DNA from 3 places in the Pseudescherichia sp. L3 genome. Region 3 is predicted to be linked to each of the others. Evidence: predicted binding sites of a transcription regulator. Region 3 holds the regulator's gene; each other region holds the start of a gene.

Region 1 (6,844 bases), on a different contig from region 3:
GCTACCCACTTTCGTAGCAGCAACGCCCGGCGTAAACGCTATTGGGGCTGCTCTTCCAACACCGTGGGCCAGCGGCGGAATATCACCACCGACCACACCAGCGCCGCCAGCGCGGGAACTGCGCCCACGTAACCCACGTTCGCCATCGACCAGTGCAGGCTCACCTGGTTACCCACCAGCGCGCCCGCGCCAATGCCGAGGTTAAAGATGCCTGAGAAGAGCGACATCGCCACGTCAGTGGCGTCCGGCGCCAGCGACAGAACCTTCACCTGCATACCGAGGCCGATGATCATAATCGCAATGCCCCAGAATACGCCGAGCACGGCGAGGTACGTTGTGCTGTGCGAGGCGGGGAGCATCAGCACCAGCGAGAGGGTCAGGACAGCAATGGCACCGCTCACCAGCGTCGACGCATGCAGGTTGCCCAGCTTGCCAAACAGGATGCTGCCGATGATCCCTGCGCCGCCAAGAATCAGCAGCAGGACGGTAGCGAAGCTGGCGCTCAGTCCCGCCACGTGCTGCACAAACGGCTCGATATAGCTATAGGCGGTGTAGTGCGCGGTTACCACCACTACCGTCAGCAGGTAGATGCTCATCAGCGCCGGGCGACGAACCAGCTGCGGCAGGCTTTTCAGCGAGCCGGAGTGTTCGCTTGGCAGCTTCGGCAGCAGCTTCGCCAGGCAGAGCAGGGTGATCAGCGCCCCAACGCCAATGATAAAGAAGGTAGTGCGCCAGCCGAAGTACTGCCCGACGATCCGGCCTATCGGCAGCCCGAGCACCATCGCCAGCGCCGTGCCGGTAGCCAGCAGGCTAAGCGCCTGGGCGCGCTTGCCCGGCGGTGCCACGCGAATGGCGAGCGAGGCGGTGATCGACCAGAAAATAGCATGCGCGAAGGCAATGCCAATCCGGCTTACGACCAGCACGGTAAAGTTCCACGCCAGGAAGGAGAGCACGTGGCTGGCAATAAACAGCACAAACAGTACGATCAGCAGCTTGCGCCGCTCTACCTGGCTGGTGAGCAGCATAAACGGCAGCGACAGCAGCGCCACAACCCAGGCATAGATAGTGAGCATAATGCCCACTTCCGGGGTTTGCATGCCGAAGCTATCGGCGATGTCAGAGAGCAGCCCGACAGGAACAAATTCAGTGGTATTGAAGATGAAAGCCGCAACGGCCAACGTCACGACGCGCAGCCACGCAACTTTGCGTGAAACAGTGTTCGTTGTCATAAGGTTATAGTAGTGTTGACGAGGGGAAAAGATGGGGCGATCTTAAAACGTTCACTGGCGAAAACACAACCATTTTGTGATTTAGATCTCATTTTAAACCCGTAGTAAGCACGCGTTTTTCCCTAACCTTGATGGACACCATGAAAAAACGGGAATTTATTACTCAGGATCTGCTTAGCAAGATCTTCCAGACGGCCAGCGAGCCGTTACATAAATTACCCGCCGAGCGCGAACTCGCCGAAGAGTATGGCGTTTCGCGCTACACCGTGCGGGAAGCCTTAAAAAAGCTGGTCAGCATCGGCATTATTCGTATCGTGCAGGGCTCGGGTATTTACGTCAGCGAAAACGCACGCAGCAATCCGCTGGTTTATAACTCCATCACCGAAAAACGCTTTGACCAAATGCGCTATCGCCTGCTCAGCCTGCATAAACGGCTGCCCAGCAAGGAGCAGCAGCAGGTATTTGGCATCGGGGAAAATGAGTGGCTATGGTACTTCTGCCGCCTGCGCTACGTGGACGATCGCTGCACGCAGATTGAAACCTCCAGCCTGCCGCTGGCGCGCTTTCCTGACCTCAATCAGCAGGCAATTGAAAGCTCACTGCAACGTTATGCGATCGGCAAAGGCCTGACGCTGTCCCACTTCCTCACCCACTATCAGGCGGTGGCGGTGGACAAAGCCCAGGCCGCGCTGCTGGGCTGCAAACGCGGCACGCCTGCCATGAAAATAACCAATCGCGGCATACTTTCCGGCAGCGAGGTGTGGATCTTAAGCGAGGTGATCGACATTCATTACGAATGTACCTACGTTACGCCGTTCAATGCCGACAACCTGCGCTTTCGCAGCGGCAGTTAAGGCGTGTGCATCGCCCCGTTGGGCAGGCGGCTTTGCGTCCATTCGTGTGGACGATAGACCAGCGGGAAACGCGCCAGCGCCGCTTCATCAACCTGTATACCCATGCCCGGACGATCGAGCGGATACATATACCCGCCCTCCGCCTGCGGTGCGTTGGGGAACACCGCCAGGGTATTCGCCTGCGGCGGAATGAACTCCTGAATCGCTGCGTTATGCAGGTGAATATTAAGATGGGTATTCACCGCCACGCCGACGGGGGTCATATCCGGCGGCCCATGCCACGCCAGCCGCACGCCAAAGGCCTGGCACAGCACCGCCAGCTTGAGCGCTGGGGTAATGCCGCCGATTTGCGACACATGGCAGCGAATAAAATCGATCTGCCGGTTAACGATCAAATCGTGCCACTCGGCCGGGTTGTTAAACAGCTCGCCCATCGCCAGCGGCACGCTGCTGTGCGCCCGGATCTGCGCTAACCAACCGCTCTGCTGCGGCGACACGATATCTTCCAAAAACCAGGGCTGATAAGGCTCCAGCGCCTTCGCCAGCTGAATCGCCTGCTGCGGAAAAAGCCGCTCATGCACGTCATGTAGAATATGAAAACGGTGGCCGTACTTCTCGCGCAGGGCTTTAAACATAGCGATAGTATTCGCCATGTATTCGTCCTGATCGTAATAGGCGCCCGCCGTGGGTTCGCGTGTAGCATGCAGATCCTGCGGCGTGCCGCCGTAAAAACCGAGCTGGCAGCGAATGTAGCGATAACCTTGTGAGAGCAGAGCGTCTACCTGCGGATAGAGTTCATCCATGCTTTCACCGGCAGCATGACTGTAAACCGCAATCGCGTCCTTCGATTTCCCCCCGAACAGCTGGTAGAGCGGCATGCCCGCCAGCTGGCCTTTGATATCCCACAGCGCCATATCCACGCCCGCGATAGCGTTGTTCATCACCGGACCATTTCGCCAGTAGGCGTTTACCTGCATCATCTGCCACAGATCTTCGATGTGGTTGCCATCGCGCCCCATCAACAGCGGTTTCAGGTACTCATCCACCATGGTTTTGACCGCCAGCGGCCGCTGCTGAAACGTGGCGCAGCCATAACCAACGATACTCTTATCGGTGGTGACTTTGACCAGCACCAGGTTGTGGCGATCGGGGCGGGTGATGAAACATTCAACGTTGGTGATTAAAGTGGGTGTCATGGTCGCTCCTGACGGCTGACTGAAAGCAGATTGCGGGGACTATTATTCCTGCTCTTATTTACCGATTTCCAGCACTTTATTTTGGTCCGTGCAGGGTTGGTAATTGATAAAAAAACCAGACCAATTCTACCTTATTGCTGCTCCCAGCACCTTTCTGTAAGGGTTATGTGAGCATTATCACTTTTTATTGGTCTGTTTATCGCTGCCGCCTTGTCGTAGACTTCTTCAGCATTGAACATGCCGTCACCAAGGCAGATAAGGAGCCAGCAAATGAGTAATCCAGCCATCATCAACGCGCTAATTCAAGGCGTTGGCGGTCGAGAAAATATCAATAAAGTCTGGCACTGCATGACCCGTCTGCGCTTCGATCTGGTGGATGAGGGGAAGATCAATCAACAGGCCGTGACCCAGCTTCCTGGCGTGCTGGGCGCACAGCTGCAAAGCGAGCAGTATCAGGTGATTATCGGCCCGCAGGTGAATCAGTGGTATCAACAGATCGGCGGCGAGGTAACCGCTGAGCCAACCGGCGAAGCGCCTGGCAAAGCCAAAAAAGGCTTAATCTCGCTGTTTATGGACACGGTGTCCGGCGTGTTTGGCCCTATCGTACCGGCTATCGCGGGTGCAGGGATGATCAAAGGCTTGCTGGCCGGTTTCATTGCCATGAATCTGCTGTCAGCAAAAAGCGACACCGTGATGGTGATCGATATGATCGCCAGCGGCGTGTTCTGGTTCCTGCCGTTTTTCCTTGCGGTATCCGCCGCCAAAATGTTTAAAACCAACGAATATTTAGCGGCAGCCGTGGTGGCCTGCCTGATGTATCCCTCCCTGATTGAGGCGGCTAAGCAGCTGTCGAGCGGTGCGCCGGGGGCGGTGCAGGCCTACTGGTTTGCCGGTGTGCTGCCGGTGTCGATATTCAACTACGCCTCCAGCGTCATTCCGGTCATCTTCTCGGTGCTGGCGCTGAGCTATATCCATCGCGCGGTGGATCGCGTCATGCCGGAGGTGCTGAGAACGGTGTTTACGCCGACGCTGACGCTGTTTATCACTGCGCTGGTGGCGTTAGTGGTGATTGGTCCGGTAGGCATCTGGCTGGGCAAAGGCCTGGCGTGGTGTATTCAGGGCCTGTTTGACACCTCATCGGTGCTGGCAGGGTTAATCGTGGGCGCGATCCGTCCGGTGGCGATCCTCACCGGCATGCACCATGCGATGACGCCTATTGCCCTGCAAAACTTCAGCGAACATGGCTACGACATGCTAATGCCGATGATGTGCATGGCAAACATGGCCATTGCCGGGGCGACCTTCGCTATCTGGTTCCAGAATCGTCATCGCGACGATCGCACCGTGACGCTGTCAGCGGCCATCTCCGCGCTGCTGGGCATCACTGAACCGGCGCTGTTTGGCGTACTGACTAAAGAGAAACGTGCGTTTATTGCCGCGACGATTGCCAGCAGCGTGGCGTCGGCGTTTATCGCTTTCTTTGGTGTGCGGCTGTTTGGCTACATTCTTTCCAGCATCTTCAGCCTGCCAGCCTACATCGGCCCGTGGTTCCCGTATGCCATCTCCGGCGTACTGATCTCGCTGGTAATGTCGTTTAGCCTGACGCTGCTGTTGGTGCGTCGTGGTGCGGCAGGCTAACGACAATCGACAACGATTAAGGCAGGCGGGCGATGTTTGCGGCAATGACGCTTGCCGAGTGTTGGAACTTCGCCTGCTCATCCTCAGCCAGCTGCAATTCGATAATCTGCTGGACGCCGTTCTGGGCCAGCACCGCCGGCACGCCGATGGCGATATTGTTCGCGCCATACTCTCCGTCAAGTACGCAGGAGATGGCTAACGCCCGGTGGCTGCCGGTGAAGATATTGCGGCAGATCTCGGCGATAGTCCCGGCAATGCCGTACTCGGTGCAGCCTTTACGGGCGTAGATATCAAAACCCTGACGGCGAACCTGCTCCGCCAGACGCTCACGATCTAACGCTTCACCGGTCTTGCGCCGGTAGACTTCGGCGATGGGTGAACCGTACACCGAAGAGTGAGACCAGACCGGAAACTGAGTATCGCCATGCTCACCAAGGATAAAGGCATCGATACTCTGTGCGCCAATATCCAGCGATTGGGCGAGAGAGCGGCGCAGACGGGTCGTATCCAGCCATACGCCGGTCCCAATCACCTGATTACGCGGCAGGCCAGAGAGTTTCCATACCTGCCAGGTGATAATGTCACACGGGTTGGTGGCGATCAGAAAGATGCCGTTGAAGCCGTTCGCCATCATCTGTGGCACGATCTTTTTGACGATTTTGGCCGTATTGGTCAGTTCGTCCAGCCGGGTCTGGCCGGGCTGGAGCGGCCCGCCGGAGACGGTGATCACCGCGATATCGACATCCGCGCACTCGCTGACGTCACGGGTAGAGATAGCCATCATCCCTGGCATATAGGCTGCTGCATCTGCCAGATCCTGGGCGTGTCCCTCGACGCGATCGCGGTTGAGATCGACCAGAATCAGCTCTTCGGCAATGTTCTGATTGAGCAGGGCGTAGGCAGCCGACGCACCGACGTTGCCGGTACCAATAATCATGACCTTACGGGCTTTGGTATTCATTATTTTTCCGTTAACCGTTAATGGCGACTGCTTAAAAATATCCCTTGCGGGTCAACGACGCAACATCCTGAAACATCTATTGTATTATCCTATGACGTCTGCGGTCGCTCTTGCAGCAGAGCGATAAACGCCTCCAGCGGGCGGCTCTTTGCGTCCCTACGCCATACTAGCCAGGTGGTCAGCCAGCGCCACTCCTCGGCCAGCGGCCAGGCGGAAACCTGATGATGGCCAGGCATACTCTCCAGCATGCTGCGCGGCATCAGTGCCAGCCCGGCCCCGGCAACCACACAGGCCAGCATGCCGTGGTAGGACTCCATCTCATGAATTTTGCCGGGCGTGGCTCCGGCTGCCTTAAACCAGCTCTCAAAATGACGGCGGTAGGAGCAGTTAGCGCGAAAAGCGTAAATGCTTGCGCCGTTAACCCGCGTAGCGTCGCTGATGGCCACATGCCCGCCTGGGGCGACGATCATCATCTCCTCCCGGTAGACCGGGATCCCCTCCAGCCCTGGGTGCATCAAGGGGCCGTCAACGAACGCTGCGCTGAGCCGACCCTCCACCACGCCGTCAATCATGGTCCCCGACGGGCCGGTGGCAAGATCAAACTGGATGCGAGGATAGCGCTGGTTGAAGTCGGCCAGGGTAGGGGGAATACGCACGGCGGCCGTGCTCTCCAGCGAGCCGAGCGAAAACAGCCCCTGCGGTTCGTCACCCGCGACCACGCTGCGCGCCTCATCTACCAGATCAAGGATCTGCTGGCTGTAGCGTAAAAAGCTATGCCCGGCGGGAGAGAGACGTAGCCGCTGATTTTCTCGGATAAAGAGATCTACCCCCAAATCCGCCTCAAGCTGGCGGATACGCGTTGTCAGGTTCGACGGAACCCGATGCACCCGCTGTGCGGCTTGGGTAATGCTACCGGTCTGCGCCACGGCGTTGAACATCTCAAGCTGGGTTAAATCCATGCTGTTC
Region 2 (6,844 bases), on a different contig from region 3:
TCTCTTTTACCCGCCAGTTATAGATGTTGCGCAGGGTCGTCGTCCCGCTGGCAAACAGCGCGGTGGTAGCAATCGTCATCGCCGCATCCGGAATATGGTTCATATCCATATCAATCGCTTTCAGCTCACCGCGGGTGCAGGCGATGTAATCCTCGCCCCAGGTCACAGTCGCGCCCATCTTCTCCAGCACGTCGGCAAAGCGAATATCGCCCTGCACGCTGTTGCGCCCGATGCCGGTCACCTTCACCGTGCCGCCTTTAATGGCCGCCGCTGCCAGGAAATAGGAGGCAGACGAGGCATCGCCCTCTACCAGATAGTGACCCGGAGAGCGGTACTGCTGCCCGCCGCGCACCACAAAGCGCTGGTACTGCTGGTTCTCGACCTCGACGCCAAAGGTCTTCATCAGATGCAGCGTGATATCAATGTAGGGTTTTGAAACCAGATCGCCTTTAATAGCGATCTCTGTGTCTTTTGATGCCAGCGGCGCGGTCATTAGCAGCGCGGTAAGGAACTGGCTGGAGACGCTGCCGTCTACCGCCACCTGGCCGCCGGTAAAGCCGCCGCGCAGGCGCAGCGGGGGGTAGTTCTCTTGCTCAAGATAGTCGATCTGGGCTCCGCCCTGACGCAGCGCATCCACCAGATGGCCAATCGGGCGCTCTTTCATGCGCGGTTCGCCAGTCAGCACAACGTTGCTGCTGCCGAGACACAGCGCGGCCGCTAGCGGACGCATCGCAGTACCGGCATTGCCGAGAAACAGCTCAACCTCTTCAGCAGACCGTAACGCGCCGCCGTTGCCGGTGACTTCACAGCGGGTACGATCGTCAGAGAGCGTGTAATGAACGCCTAACGCTTTCAGCGCATTGAGCATATGGCGCACGTCATCGCTGTCCAGCAGGTTAGTGAGGACGGTGGTGCCGTTTGCCAGCGCTGCCAGCAGCAGAGCGCGGTTCGAGACACTCTTGGAACCAGGCAGATTAATGGTGCCATCTACGCGCGCAATAGGTTGTAACGTCAGGGATTCCATGAAACTAAACTCTCAACTCAACATAATAAAAACCCCGCAGCAGGCGTGCGGGGGTGAAAAAAGCGCAATTAACCGTGGCGACGTTCGAAGTCGACCATGAAATCGGTCAGGGCTTTGACGCCCGCCAGCGGCATGGCGTTGTAGATAGAGGCACGCATTCCGCCGACGACGCGGTGGCCTTTCAGGGCATGCAGACCGGCGGCGAAGGACTCCTCCAGGAAGAGGTTGTCGAGCGTGCTGTCCGCCAGCTGGAATGGTACGTTCATGCGCGAACGGTTCGCGACCGCCACGTCGTTACGGTAGAAGTCGCTGCCGTCGATAACGCCGTAGAGCAGCTCGGCTTTCTGCTGGTTGATGGCATTCATCGCCGCAACGCCGCCGTTTTGCTTCAGCCACTTGAACACCAGGCCAGAGAGGTACCAGGCAAAGGTCGGCGGGGTGTTGAACATAGAGTCGTTTTCGTTCAGCACGCTGTAATCGAGAATTGACGGGCAGGACTTATGGGCTTTACCCAACAGATCGTCGCGCACGATCACCAGCGTCAGGCCTGCCGGACCGATGTTTTTCTGCGCACCGGCGTAGATAACGCCGTAGCGGCTAACGTCAAGCGGCGCGGAAAGAATAGTCGACGAGAGATCGGCAGTTACCACGACGTTATCGCCAAACTCAGGCTCTTCATGGATAGCGATGCCGTCGATGGTCTCGTTCGGGCAGTAGTGCAGGTAGGCCGCATCGTTAGAGAGCTGCCAGTCACGCATTGGCTTCACCGCGCGCAGTCCGTCAACGGTCGTTTTGGCATCAATCACGTTCGGCGTACAGTATTTATGCGCCTCTTTTACCGCGCTGGCCGCCCAGTAACCGGCATCAACGTAATCCGCCGTGGTTTTATCACCCAGCAGGTTCAATGGAATGCCCGCGAACTGACCGCGACCGCCACCGTGGCAGAACAGAACCTTATAGTTCTCAGGGATGCTTAACAGATCGCGAAAATCCTGCTCCGCCTCTTCTGCGCACTGGATAAACGGCTTACCGCGGTGGCTAATCTCCATGACCGACGTGCCAAGACCCTGCCAATCGCAGAGCTCCTGCTGAGCCTGTTTAAGCACCTCTGTCGGCAACATCGCCGGACCAGAACTAAAATTAAAGACCTGTGTCATTTCCTCTCACCACGCTGAAAGCAATAAGTTATTCCTGTGACATCGGTTGTACCATTGCACGTCACCCGCCGCAACGGGTATTCCGAAGACGGGAAGAAATGTGCGCTCAGTCACATAGCAGATTATTTTGTGCTGTTCTGCGACGGTGGCGAAAAACCCTGTCAGGTAATGCGAATTGCCCGGCTGGCCTTCGTCCATTCTGGACTTTTGCAGCGCGGACAGGGTTGTTTATCTCCTGCCTGCATCGCAATCACCTCGCTGCATTTTACGCAGGCGTAGTCGCCCGCCTCTGGCGCGACCATAAAGCGCGGTACCAGCCCCGCCGGCATCAGCGATAGCCCAGGGCGCACGTCCTCATCGCGATAGTAGTAGGTACTGATCTGCCCGTTGGTTTCCAGGATGGCCAGCCGAATCTGCCCCAGTTGCTCTACGCCGCTCACCCGCAGCTCCATATAGAACTCGACCTCGGTCAGGTTAGCCGCTCTAAGCTTGTCCCACGCCAGCTCGCCCTCTTCAACAATAATAATCGGCTTACCTTCCAGCAGATCCTCAAGCCGTTCACTGTGAGCCATGAGCCACATGACAAGCCGGTAGAACAGCGCCAGCGAGATAAACACCACCAGCACCGGCAGCATCGGCACGTCGTCATAGAAGGCAACGTCCCCTGCCGCCGAGCCGAGGGTCAGAATGATCAATACCTCAAAGAGCGACATCTGGCGCACGCCGCGCCGTCCGGCAATCTTCAGGAACAGAAAAACGAGGATAAAGGTATAGAGACTTCGCAGCGCGACCTCACCTAAAAAGTCGAGCGGCGCCTTGTCCAGCATCATACGATGCAAATCGAATGCTTTCATTTTCTTTTGCCTAAACAGGACGTTAGTTTCTACAAGCATAGCTCGCGCTTTTATTTTCGTCCTCTGGCGCAGGAAGATAGCGCCGTTCACCTAAAACCCGTATCATTGCGCGCTTTCCGTACGAATAAAGTGACGCTCATGACGCAAACATTTATCCCCGGCAAAGATGCCGCTCTGGAAGACTCCATCGCCCGCTTCCAGCAGAAACTGCTCGATCTTGGCTTCGATATCGAAGAGGCCTCCTGGCTGAACCCGGTGCCAAACGTCTGGTCCGTGCATATCCGCGATAAAGCCTGCGCCCTCTGCTTTACCAACGGTAAAGGCGCAACCAAAAAAGCCGCGCTGGCCTCCGCCCTTGGCGAGTATTTCGAGCGTCTCTCTACTAACTACTTCTTTGCCGACTTCTGGCTGGGCGATGAGATCGCTAATGGCCCGTTTGTGCACTATCCGAACGAGAAGTGGTTCCCACTGCCGGAAGACGACTCGCTGCCGGAAGGTATTCTCGACGCCCGCCTGCGTGCGTTCTACGATCCAGAAGGCGAGCTGGCCGCCGGCATGCTGATTGACCTGCAGTCAGGCAACGAAGAACGCGGCATCTGCGGTCTGCCGTTTACCCGTCAGTCAGATCAGCAGACGGTCTATATTCCGATGAATATCGTCGGCAACCTGTACGTCTCCAACGGCATGTCCGCCGGTAACACCCGCAACGAAGCCCGCGTACAGGGTCTGTCGGAAGTGTTTGAGCGCCACATCAAGAACCGCATTATTGCGGAAAGCATCAGCCTGCCGGAGATCCCGCAGGAGGTGCTGGCTCGCTATCCAGGCGTGGTAGAGTCTATTGCTACCCTGGAAGCTGAAGGTTTCCCTATCTTTGCCTACGACGCCTCGCTGGGCGGCAAATACCCGGTGATTTGCGTCGTGCTGTTTAACCCGGCTAACGGCACCTGCTTCGCCTCTTTCGGCGCACACCCGGACTTTGGCGTGGCGCTGGAGCGTACCGTAACCGAGCTGCTACAGGGCCGTGGCCTGAAGGATCTCGACGTCTTCACCCCGCCGACCTTTGATGATGAAGAGGTCGCCGAGCATGCCAACCTGGAGACCCACTTTATCGACTCCAGCGGTCTGATCTCCTGGGATATGTTCAAGCAGGACGCCGACTATCCGTTCGTGGACTGGAGCTTCTCTGGCACCACCGAAGAGGAGTTCGCGACCCTGATGGCCATCTTCCGTGAGGAGGATAAAGAGGTCTACATCGCTGACTACGAGCATCTGAGCGTCTACGCCTGCCGTATTATCGTGCCGGGCATGTCCGACATCTATCCGGCAGAGGATCTCTGGCTGGCGAACAACAGCATGGGGAGCCACCTGCGCGAAACCATTCTTGCCCTGCCGGGCAGCGAGTGGGAGAAAGAGGCGTACCTCGATCTGATCGCCCAGTTGGACGACGAGGGTCACGATGACTTTACCCGCGTGCGTGAGCTGTTAGGCATTGCTACCGGGAAAGACAACGGCTGGTACACGCTGCGCATTGGCGAGCTGAAGGCGATGCTGGCGCTAGCGGGGGGCGATCTTGAGCAGGCCCTGATCTGGACCGAATGGACAATGGAGTTTAATGCCTCCGTCTTTTCCCCGGCGCGAGCAAACTACTACCGCTGCCTGCAGACCCTTCTGCTGCTGGCTCAGGAAGAAGAGCGCCAGCCGCTGCAGTACCTCAACGCCTTTGTCCGCATGTATGGCGCGGACGCGGTGGAAGCAGCCAGTGCAGCGATGAGCGGTGAAGCGCCGTTCTACGGTCTACAGGCGGCAGACGGTACGCTGGAAGCGTTCCCGGCTCACCGCTCCCTGCTGGCAGCCTACGAGAAGCTGCAGCGGGCGAAACAGGCTTTCTGGCCAAAAGAAGCGTAAATAACACCATAAGCTGTAGGCGTATTGCGACAGCCAGGCTATATTACGGGGCAATTTCATTGCCCCGTTTTTTATATATTTTTGCAAAGAATTATAAATGTAATAATTAGGTTACTCATAAGTAATATTCTTTATTGAAACTCAGGCGTATTGTTACTTTTTGGCAGAATTACTCCATTGTAATTAACGCGCCAGCGACGAGTCCAAAAAAAGATTCAAAACATTTTATAATTTTTAAACTTTATTTATTTTATAAAAATCAATTAGTTACGCATAAAAAAACCTAAAACCACAACATCAAAAGGCCTATAAGACGGGTGAGATATGATCCATATCAAGTTCTCTCCTATAATGCTTTGTTAGTATCTCATTGCCAACTTAATGAAGAGAGAGTTAGTGTGAAAGCTGACAACCCTTTTGATTTGATACTTCCCCCTGCGATGGCAAAAGTTGCCGAAGAGGCGGGTGTCTATAAAGCCACAAAGCGTCCGATGACGACGTTCTTCCTGGCGATTACCGCCGGGGTGTTCATCTCCATCGCCTTTGTTTTCTATATTACCTCCACCACCGGCACCGCCGCGATGCCGTACGGTGTTGCTAAACTGATTGGCGGTATCTGCTTCTCACTGGGCCTGATTTTGTGCGTTATCTGCGGTGCAGATCTCTTTACCTCGACGGTACTTATCGTAGTGGCAAAGGCCAGCGGCAAAATCACCTGGGGCCAGCTGGCTCGCAACTGGATCAACGTTTACGTTGGCAACCTGGTCGGCTGTCTGCTCTTTGTGCTACTGATGTGGCTCTCGGGTGAGTACATGACCGCTAACGGCGGCTGGGGACTCAACGTCCTGCAAACCGCTGACCATAAAATGCACCATACTTTTATTGAAGCCGTCGCACTCGGCATCCTGGCAAACCTGATGGTCTGTCTGGCCGTATGGATGAGCTACTCAGGCCGCAGCCTGATGGACAAAGCCATGATTATGGTCCTGCCGGTTGCCATGTTTGTTGCCAGCGGCTTTGAGCACAGCATCGCAAACATGTTCCTGATCCCACTGGGTATCGTGATTCGTGATTTTGCTTCGCCGGAGTTCTGGACCGCAGTCGGTTCATCTCCAGCCAATTTTTCTCATCTGACCGTGATGAACTTCATCACTGATAATCTGATCCCCGTAACGATCGGGAACATTATCGGTGGGGGTTTACTGGTTGGGTTGACATACTGGGTCATTTACCTGCGTGGCGATAACCATCATTGATGGCTGTTCCAGGCAGTAAATAAAAAATCCACTTAAGAAGGTAGGTGTTACATGTCCGAGCTTAATGAAAAGTTAGCAACAGCATGGGAAGGTTTCGTTGAAGGTGACTGGCAGAAAGCGGTCAACGTCCGTGACTTTATCCAGAAAAACTACGCTCCTTACGAGGGCGACGAATCTTTCCTGGCCGGTGCCACTGAAGCTACCACCACGCTGTGGGACAAAGTAATGGAAGGCGTCAAACTGGAGAACCGCACCCATGCGCCAGTTGACTTCGACACCTCCGTTGCGTCCACCATCACCTCTCACGACGCCGGCTACATCAACAAGGCGCTGGAGAAAATCGTTGGTCTGCAAACTGAAGCGCCGCTGAAACGTGCGATTATTCCGTTCGGTGGTATCAAAATGGTTGAAGGTTCCTGCAAAGCGTACAACCGCGAGCTGGACCCGATGCTGAAAAAGATCTTCACTGAATATCGCAAGACCCACAACCAGGGCGTTTTTGATGTCTACACCAAAGACATCCTGAACTGCCGTAAGTCTGGCGTGCTGACCGGTCTGCCGGACGCCTACGGCCGTGGCCGTATCATCGGTGACTACCGTCGCGTTGCGCTGTACGGTATCGACTTCCTGATGAAAGACAAATACGCT
Region 3 (6,844 bases):
ACGGCCCGTGCGCCATGCTGCATGGCCTCAAGCCCCTCCATCCCGGCGCGGGAAAGTACGCAGGTGTCGGTCAGCGAGGTCATGATCGCCATCAGGGCATCAAGCCTGGCGTGCGTCTCGCTGCTACCGTTCAACCGGCTCTGCTGCAACTGTGGCAAGGCGTACTGCATGATGTGCGGAAACGCCTGCTGAGCCTCTTCACGTGCACCCGGCACGCGATAGCGATGGGTAGCCCGCAACCCTTTACTGAAGACCTTTGGGGCAGCGTCATCCGGCAGCATGGCCAGGCCTGCGGCAGTGCGGGTAATCGCCTGCGCATTGCCCTCGCCGCCGAGCATCGCCACCGCGCTGACCAGCAGCCCCAGCGCCCAAATCGCGCCCCGGTGGGTATTCACGCCGTGGGTGGCCGCCATCATCTGCTGCTCGCCTTCACGGCCGAGTCGTCCAATCGTTTGTCTGAGCGCAATGTCCGCTGGCCGCTGCCAGCTCTGCTGCGCCAGGGCCTGAAACGTCGGGGTCAGGCTGCGCGCCGAGCGCTCCATCAGCGCTAACGACAGGTCGTGATGCGCGCCGTTTCCCCGGCTGTCCACAAGTCCGGGCTTCGGGCTGAGTCGTGCTTCGTCAATCAGACACTGGGTGGCGGTATGCGCCAGCCATTCGGCACCGCCCTGAGCCTGAATCTGTGGCAGATGTTTCATTACCAGCTCCGGAATTTTGCAGGTGGGTTGTAGAGGCCGTCTGACCACTCAACCAGGTCAGCCACGCTGCCCGCCGCCAGCAGGGAGCGGGTGGCATCGGAGCGGCGAATACCCATATCTTCCGGGTAGAGCACCTTGCCACTTTGACGCAGCGCCGCAACGCGTTTAGCGTCTACGCCCAGACCGATGTCGGTGATCCCGGCGACCGCGGCGACCATCGCCCGGCGCTCTTCCATGCTCTCGGCGCGCCACAGGTGAGCCAGTCCCTCTTCGGTCAGGACGTGGGTCACATCGTCGCCGTAGATCATTACCGGTGCCAGCGGCATGCCGGAGGCTTTGGCCACCTCAACCGCGTCGAGTTTCTCAACGAAGGTGGGTTTAACGCCGGCCTGGAAGGTTTCGACCATCTGCACCACCAGTTTTTTACCGCGCTGCATTGGATCGGGCTCAGTCATCATGTTGAGCCAGGCCGGGGTAGCGTGACGGCGGCCGTGGGGATCGTGGCCCATGTTAGGCGCGCCGCCAAAGCCAGAGAGACGACCGCGGGTCACCGTTGAGGAGTTGGCATAGCCATCCACCTGCAGCGTCGAACCGATAAACATATCTACCGCGTACTGGCCCGCCAGCTGGCAGAAGGCACGGTTCGAGCGCATCGAGCCGTCGGCTCCGGTAAAGAAGACGTCAGGGCGGGCGCGGATATACTCCTCCATGCCCAGCTCGCCGCCGAAGCAGTGGATGCTCTCTACCCAGCCGCTCTCAATCGCCGGGATCAGCGTAGGATGCGGGTTCAGGGTCCAGTGCTTACAGATTTTGCCCTTCAGGCCGAGCTGTTCCCCGTAGGTAGGCAGCAGCAGCTCGATAGCAGCGGTGTTGAAGCCGATACCGTGGTTCAGCGACTGCACCTGGTGTTCGGCGTAGATACCTTTGATCGCCATCATCGCCATCAGGATATGCTCCTGCTTGATCAGGCGCGGATCGCGGGTAAAGAGCGGTTCGATAAAGAACGGCTTGTCAGCGACCACCACGTAGTCAATCCACGATCCGGGAATATCGACGCGAGGCAGATCGTTCTCGTCATCCACCAGCTCGTTGACCTGTGCAATAACGATACCGTCATGGAACGCGGCGGCTTCCACCAGCGCCGGGGTATCTTCGGTGCTGGCCCCGGTATAGAGGTTGCCCTTGCGGTCGGCTTTAAAACCGGCGATCAGCGCCACGTTCGGAGCCAGATCAACGTAGAGACGAGAATAGAGTTCGATGTAGGTGTGAATTGCACCGATCTCAAGCTGATCGTCTTCTAACAGCTGAGAGATGCGCAGGCTTTGCGTTCCGGAGAAAGAGAAGTCCAGCTTGCGGGCGATGCCCTTTTCAAAAATATCGAGATGTTCGCTGCGCCCGACGCTGGGCATGATCATATGCAGGTCGTGCACTTTTTGCGGGTTAACCTCCGCCAGCGAACGAGAGAGGAAGTCCGCCTGCTTCTGGTTGTTCCCCTCAAGGACCACCCGGTCGCCCGGCGCAATCAGTTTTTCTAGCATGGCGACCAGGTCGTCGGTCGGTAGCACTTTGCCTTCTACCGGGACAGAAGCCAGACGACGCTGTTTCTCAGTGCGTCGTGTGTTCCATACCCGTGCAGGCGTTTGCCCAGATAACATTATTAACCTCCTGATTCAGCAATCGTTTTGATTTGCTTAACGCTGAAGGAAGTGTGCGCCCTGCTGAAAAATGCATCAATAAAGCGGTTAGCAGGATCATTAGCCTGAGAGTAACGATCAAAATAGGAATTTGTGATTCAGATCAGCCCAGAGGGGAGAAAAATGCGCTACGACAGGAGAGTAGTGACCCATTTTCATAAACATAATTGATTCGTGCAGGTATAGTATTCCGCAGATAACTGAAAAATAACTCGCACGACATGACCCAAATAACTCCCTTACTGCTTCCCGCTGCGGCGGAAGATAACGTTGAATTCCGCCCGATGCCGGGGGCAAGCAACCCGCATTTGCAGACCATGCTGCCGCGTATTTTGCGTCGCCGTCTGCAGTTCACCGCCCAGTGGCAGCGCCTTGAGCTTCCCGACGGCGACTTTGTCGATCTGGCGTGGAGCGAAGATCCGCAGCAGGCAAAAGATAAGCCCCGGCTGGTGGTATTCCACGGCCTGGAGGGCAGCCTGCACAGCCCCTATGCCCATGGATTAATTCACGCCGCCAGGCAGCGCGGCTGGCTCGGGGTGGTGATGCACTTTCGCGGCTGCAGCGGCGAGCCTAACCGCCTGAACCGCATCTATCACTCCGGCGAAACCGAAGACGGCAGCGCGTTCCTGCACTGGCTGCATAGTGAGCTGGGCCCGGCACCCACGGCGGCAGTAGGTTACTCCCTCGGCGGCAATATGCTTGGCTGCCTGCTGGCTAAAGCGGACGACAGCCTGCCGCTCAACGCGGCGGTGATTGTCTCGGCTCCGCTGGTGCTGGAGGCCTGTAGCCTCCATATGGACAAGGGTTTCACACGCGTCTACCAGCGCTACCTGCTGAACCTGCTGAAAGCCAACGCCACGCGCAAACTCAAGGCCTATCCCGGCTCCCTGCCGATCGATCTCGCCCAGCTCAAGCGCGTACGCCGCATCCGTGAGTTTGATGACCTGATCACGGCAAAGGCGCACGGGTTCGATGATGCCATCGACTACTACCGCCGAAGCAGCGCCATGCCGCTCCTGCCGCAGATCCGCAAGCCGACGCTGATTATCCATGCCAAAGACGATCCCTTTATGGATCACCACGTCATTCCCGCGGCGGGCCATTTACCCGCTAATATTGAGTATCAGTTGACCGAACATGGTGGCCACGTTGGCTTCGTTGGCGGCACGCTGCGCCGTCCAGAGATGTGGCTTGAAAAGCGCATCCCCGACTGGCTGGCACCCTATCTGGAGGCATAATGATTATTCCCTGGCAAGAGGTTCCACCCGAGACGCTCTACAGCCTGATTGAGAGCTTTGTCTTGCGCGAAGGCACCGATTATGGTGAACATGAGCGTTCGCTTGAGCAAAAGGTTGCCGACGTAAAGCGTCAGTTGGAGACGGGTGAGGCCGTGCTGGTGTGGTCAGAGCTACACGAGACGGTCAATATTATGCCCCGCAAACAGTTTCGCGAATAACGCTGCGTCAGGCGATCCGCCCTCTTCTGCTGTTTATCAGGGAGTCGTTCGCTATGTCAGCCAAACATCCGGTGATTGCTGTGACAGGTTCCAGCGGGGCAGGAACCACCACCACCAGCCTCGCCTTTCGTAAAATTTTTTCCCAACTCGGGCTACGCGCCGCCGAGGTGGAGGGCGATAGCTTCCACCGCTATACCCGTCCGGAGATGGATATGGCGATCCGCAAGGCGCGCGATGCCGGGCGACATATTAGCTACTTTGGCCCGGACGCCAACGACTTTGGCCTGCTGGAGCAGACCTTTATCGAATATGGTCACAACGGCACCGGGCAGGCGCGCAAGTATCTGCACACCTACGACGAAGCCGTGCCCTGGAACCAGGTGCCGGGTACCTTTACGCCGTGGCAGCCGCTGCCGGCACCCACCGACATTCTTTTTTACGAGGGATTGCACGGCGGCGTGGTGACGCCCCAGCACGACGTGGCGCGCCATGTGGATCTGCTGGTGGGGGTAGTGCCGATTATCAACCTGGAGTGGATCCAGAAGATGATCCGCGACACCAGCGAGCGCGGCCACTCCCGGGAGACGGTGATGGACTCGGTGGTGCGCTCGATGGATGACTATATCAACTTCATTACGCCGCAGTTCTCCCGCACCCACATCAACTTCCAGCGCGTCCCCACGGTCGACACCTCCAACCCCTTTGCGGCCAAAAATATTCCCTCGCTGGACGAGAGCTTTGTGGTGATCCACTTCCGCGATCTGGAGGGGATAGATTACCCCTGGCTGCTGGCGATGCTGCAAGGCTCATTTATCTCCCATATCAACACCCTGGTGGTGCCGGGGGGCAAAATGGGGCTGGCGATGGAGCTAATCATGCTGCCGCTGGTGCAGCGGCTGATGGAAGGCAAGAAGATTGAATAAGATAGTGCCCGGCGGCGCTACGCTAACCGGGCCTTTAACGTTACGCTTCAATCACTTCGTATGAATGGGTGATATTGACCGCTTTCTCCAGCATCAGCGCCACGGAGCAGTACTTCTCTGCCGAGAGATCCACCGCACGGGATACCGCCGCATCCTTCAGCTCTTTGCCGGTAACGATAAAGTGCAGGTTGATGTGGGTGAAGAGACGCGGTGCCTCTTCCCGGCGCTCGGAGGTCAGCTTCACTTCGCAATCGGACACGCTATGACGGCCTTTCTGCAGGATCGACACCACGTCGATGGCGCTGCATCCGCCTGCCGCCATCAGCACCATCTCCATCGGGCTGGGGGCTTTATCCCCGGAGTTGCCGTCCATTAACACCTGATGACCAGAGGCGGATTCGCCAAGGAACGTCAGCCCTTCAACCCATTTTACGCGTGCTTGCATTTTCATCACTCCAGAGTGGCAATTTTCCCGACAGATTACGCGCGCCGAGTAAAACGCGCAACGGAAGGCGACATGCATCAAGCTGAAGCGAGACACCAGGAGACACACGGCAAAAGCTATGCTAAAACAGTCAGGATGCTACGGTAATGTATTGACATTATGCAGGTATGCAGAGGACTTCAACCATTACAGGCCGCATGCCTATATTGACGGCCCCCTTCCCAGGATTCGGGAAGCATATGATTGCAACCCCAGCCGCCGGATCCGTCCCGCGACTGGCGCCAGCTTATAACAGAGGATAACCGCGCATGGTGCTTGGCAAACCACAAACAGACCCGACTCTCGAATGGTTCTTGTCTCATTGCCACATTCATAAGTACCCATCGAAGAGCACGCTGATTCACCAGGGTGAAAAAGCGGAAACGTTGTATTACATCGTCAAAGGCTCAGTGGCAGTGCTCATCAAGGACGAAGAAGGGAAAGAGATGATCCTCTCTTACCTGAACCAGGGAGACTTTATCGGTGAACTGGGCCTGTTTGAAGAGGGCCAGGAGCGCAGCGCATGGGTACGGGCGAAAACCGCCTGTGAAGTGGCCGAAATTTCCTATAAAAAATTCCGTCAGCTTATCCAGGTCAACCCGGATATTCTGATGCGCCTTTCGTCGCAGATGGCTCGCCGCCTGCAGGTCACCTCTGAGAAAGTGGGCAACCTTGCCTTCCTCGACGTGACCGGCCGTATCGCGCAGACCCTGCTGAACCTGGCTAAACAGCCGGACGCCATGACCCATCCGGACGGGATGCAGATCAAAATCACCCGCCAGGAGATCGGTCAGATCGTCGGCTGCTCCCGTGAAACCGTGGGCCGTATTCTGAAGATGCTGGAAGATCAGAACCTGATCTCCGCGCACGGCAAAACCATCGTCGTCTACGGAACACGTTAAGCTTTAAAAACGGCGTATCGCCTCGCGGACGCCGTTTTTGCTCTCCTCCTCATGTGGCGCAGGTTAATCTACCACCCCGAAGTTAACTACGCACTGCGGCAAACGCTGGTGCTGTGTCTTCCCGTGGCCATCGGCCTGGCGCTGGGTCATCTTCAGCATGGTCTACTGTTCTCGCTGGTGCCCGCCTGCTGCAACATTGCCGGTCTCGATACCCCACACAAACGCTTCTTTAAGCGCCTGATTATCGGCGGCTCGCTGTTTGCCGGCTGTAGCCTGGCGGTGCAGCTGCTGCTGGGGGCCAACGTTGCGCTCCCGCTGATCCTCGCCGGGCTGGCAATGCTGCTTGGCGTCACGGCGGAAATCAGTCCTCTACACGCGCGCCTGCTGCCCGCTTCGCTTATCGCCGCTATCTTTACCCTGAGCCTGGCGGGCAATATGCCGATCTGGGAGCCACTGCTCATCTACGCCCTTGGCACGCTCTGGTATGGGGCATTTAACTGGTTTTGGTTCTGGCTGTGGCGCGAGCAGCCCCTGCGCGAATCGTTAAGCCTGCTCTACCGCCAGCTCGCCGACTACTGCGAGGCGAAGTACAGCCTGCTGACGCAGCACGCCGATCCGGAGAAGGCCCTGCCACCGCTGCTGGCGCGTCAGCAAAAGGCGGTGGATCTCATCACCCAGTGCTATCAG

What was found. Region 3 encodes CRP, which controls carbon source genes, mostly activating them, when cyclic AMP is high. Its sites were predicted from a motif close to ATGTGANNNNNNTCACAT; they were not measured.
Region 1: the regulator CRP is predicted to act here: its motif matches at 1,304-1,321, upstream of NR795_RS05870 (sugar transporter).
Region 2: the regulator CRP is predicted to act here: its motif matches at 2,280-2,297, upstream of serC (3-phosphoserine/phosphohydroxythreonine transaminase).

The regions. Positions count from the first base shown of each region.
Region 1 is NZ_JANKYC010000001.1:1,196,374-1,203,217, forward strand. Features, by position in the region: gene NR795_RS05865 (MarC family NAAT transporter) at 1-17, shown strand, start outside; gene NR795_RS05870 (sugar transporter) at 39-1,229, opposite strand; gene NR795_RS05875 (GntR family transcriptional regulator) at 1,370-2,083, shown strand; gene NR795_RS05880 (enolase C-terminal domain-like protein) at 2,080-3,279, opposite strand; gene NR795_RS05885 (PTS transporter subunit EIIC) at 3,550-4,917, shown strand; gene NR795_RS05890 (L-lactate dehydrogenase) at 4,934-5,878, opposite strand; gene NR795_RS05895 (LysR family transcriptional regulator) at 5,968-6,837, opposite strand.
Region 2 is NZ_JANKYC010000001.1:637,524-644,367, reverse strand. Features, by position in the region: gene aroA (3-phosphoshikimate 1-carboxyvinyltransferase) at 1-1,024, opposite strand, end outside; gene serC (3-phosphoserine/phosphohydroxythreonine transaminase) at 1,093-2,181, opposite strand; gene NR795_RS03080 (DUF421 domain-containing protein) at 2,343-3,035, opposite strand; gene ycaO (30S ribosomal protein S12 methylthiotransferase accessory factor YcaO) at 3,174-4,940, shown strand; gene focA (formate transporter FocA) at 5,339-6,196, shown strand; gene pflB (formate C-acetyltransferase) at 6,248-6,844, shown strand, end outside.
Region 3 is NZ_JANKYC010000003.1:44,113-50,956, forward strand. Features, by position in the region: gene NR795_RS15560 (triphosphoribosyl-dephospho-CoA synthase) at 1-698, opposite strand, end outside; gene mdcA (malonate decarboxylase subunit alpha) at 698-2,353, opposite strand; gene NR795_RS15570 (hydrolase) at 2,614-3,630, shown strand; gene NR795_RS15575 (YheU family protein) at 3,630-3,848, shown strand; gene NR795_RS15580 (phosphoribulokinase) at 3,902-4,771, shown strand; gene NR795_RS15585 (OsmC family protein) at 4,812-5,216, opposite strand; gene crp (cAMP-activated global transcriptional regulator CRP) at 5,525-6,157, shown strand; gene NR795_RS15595 (YccS/YhfK family putative transporter) at 6,209-6,844, shown strand, end outside.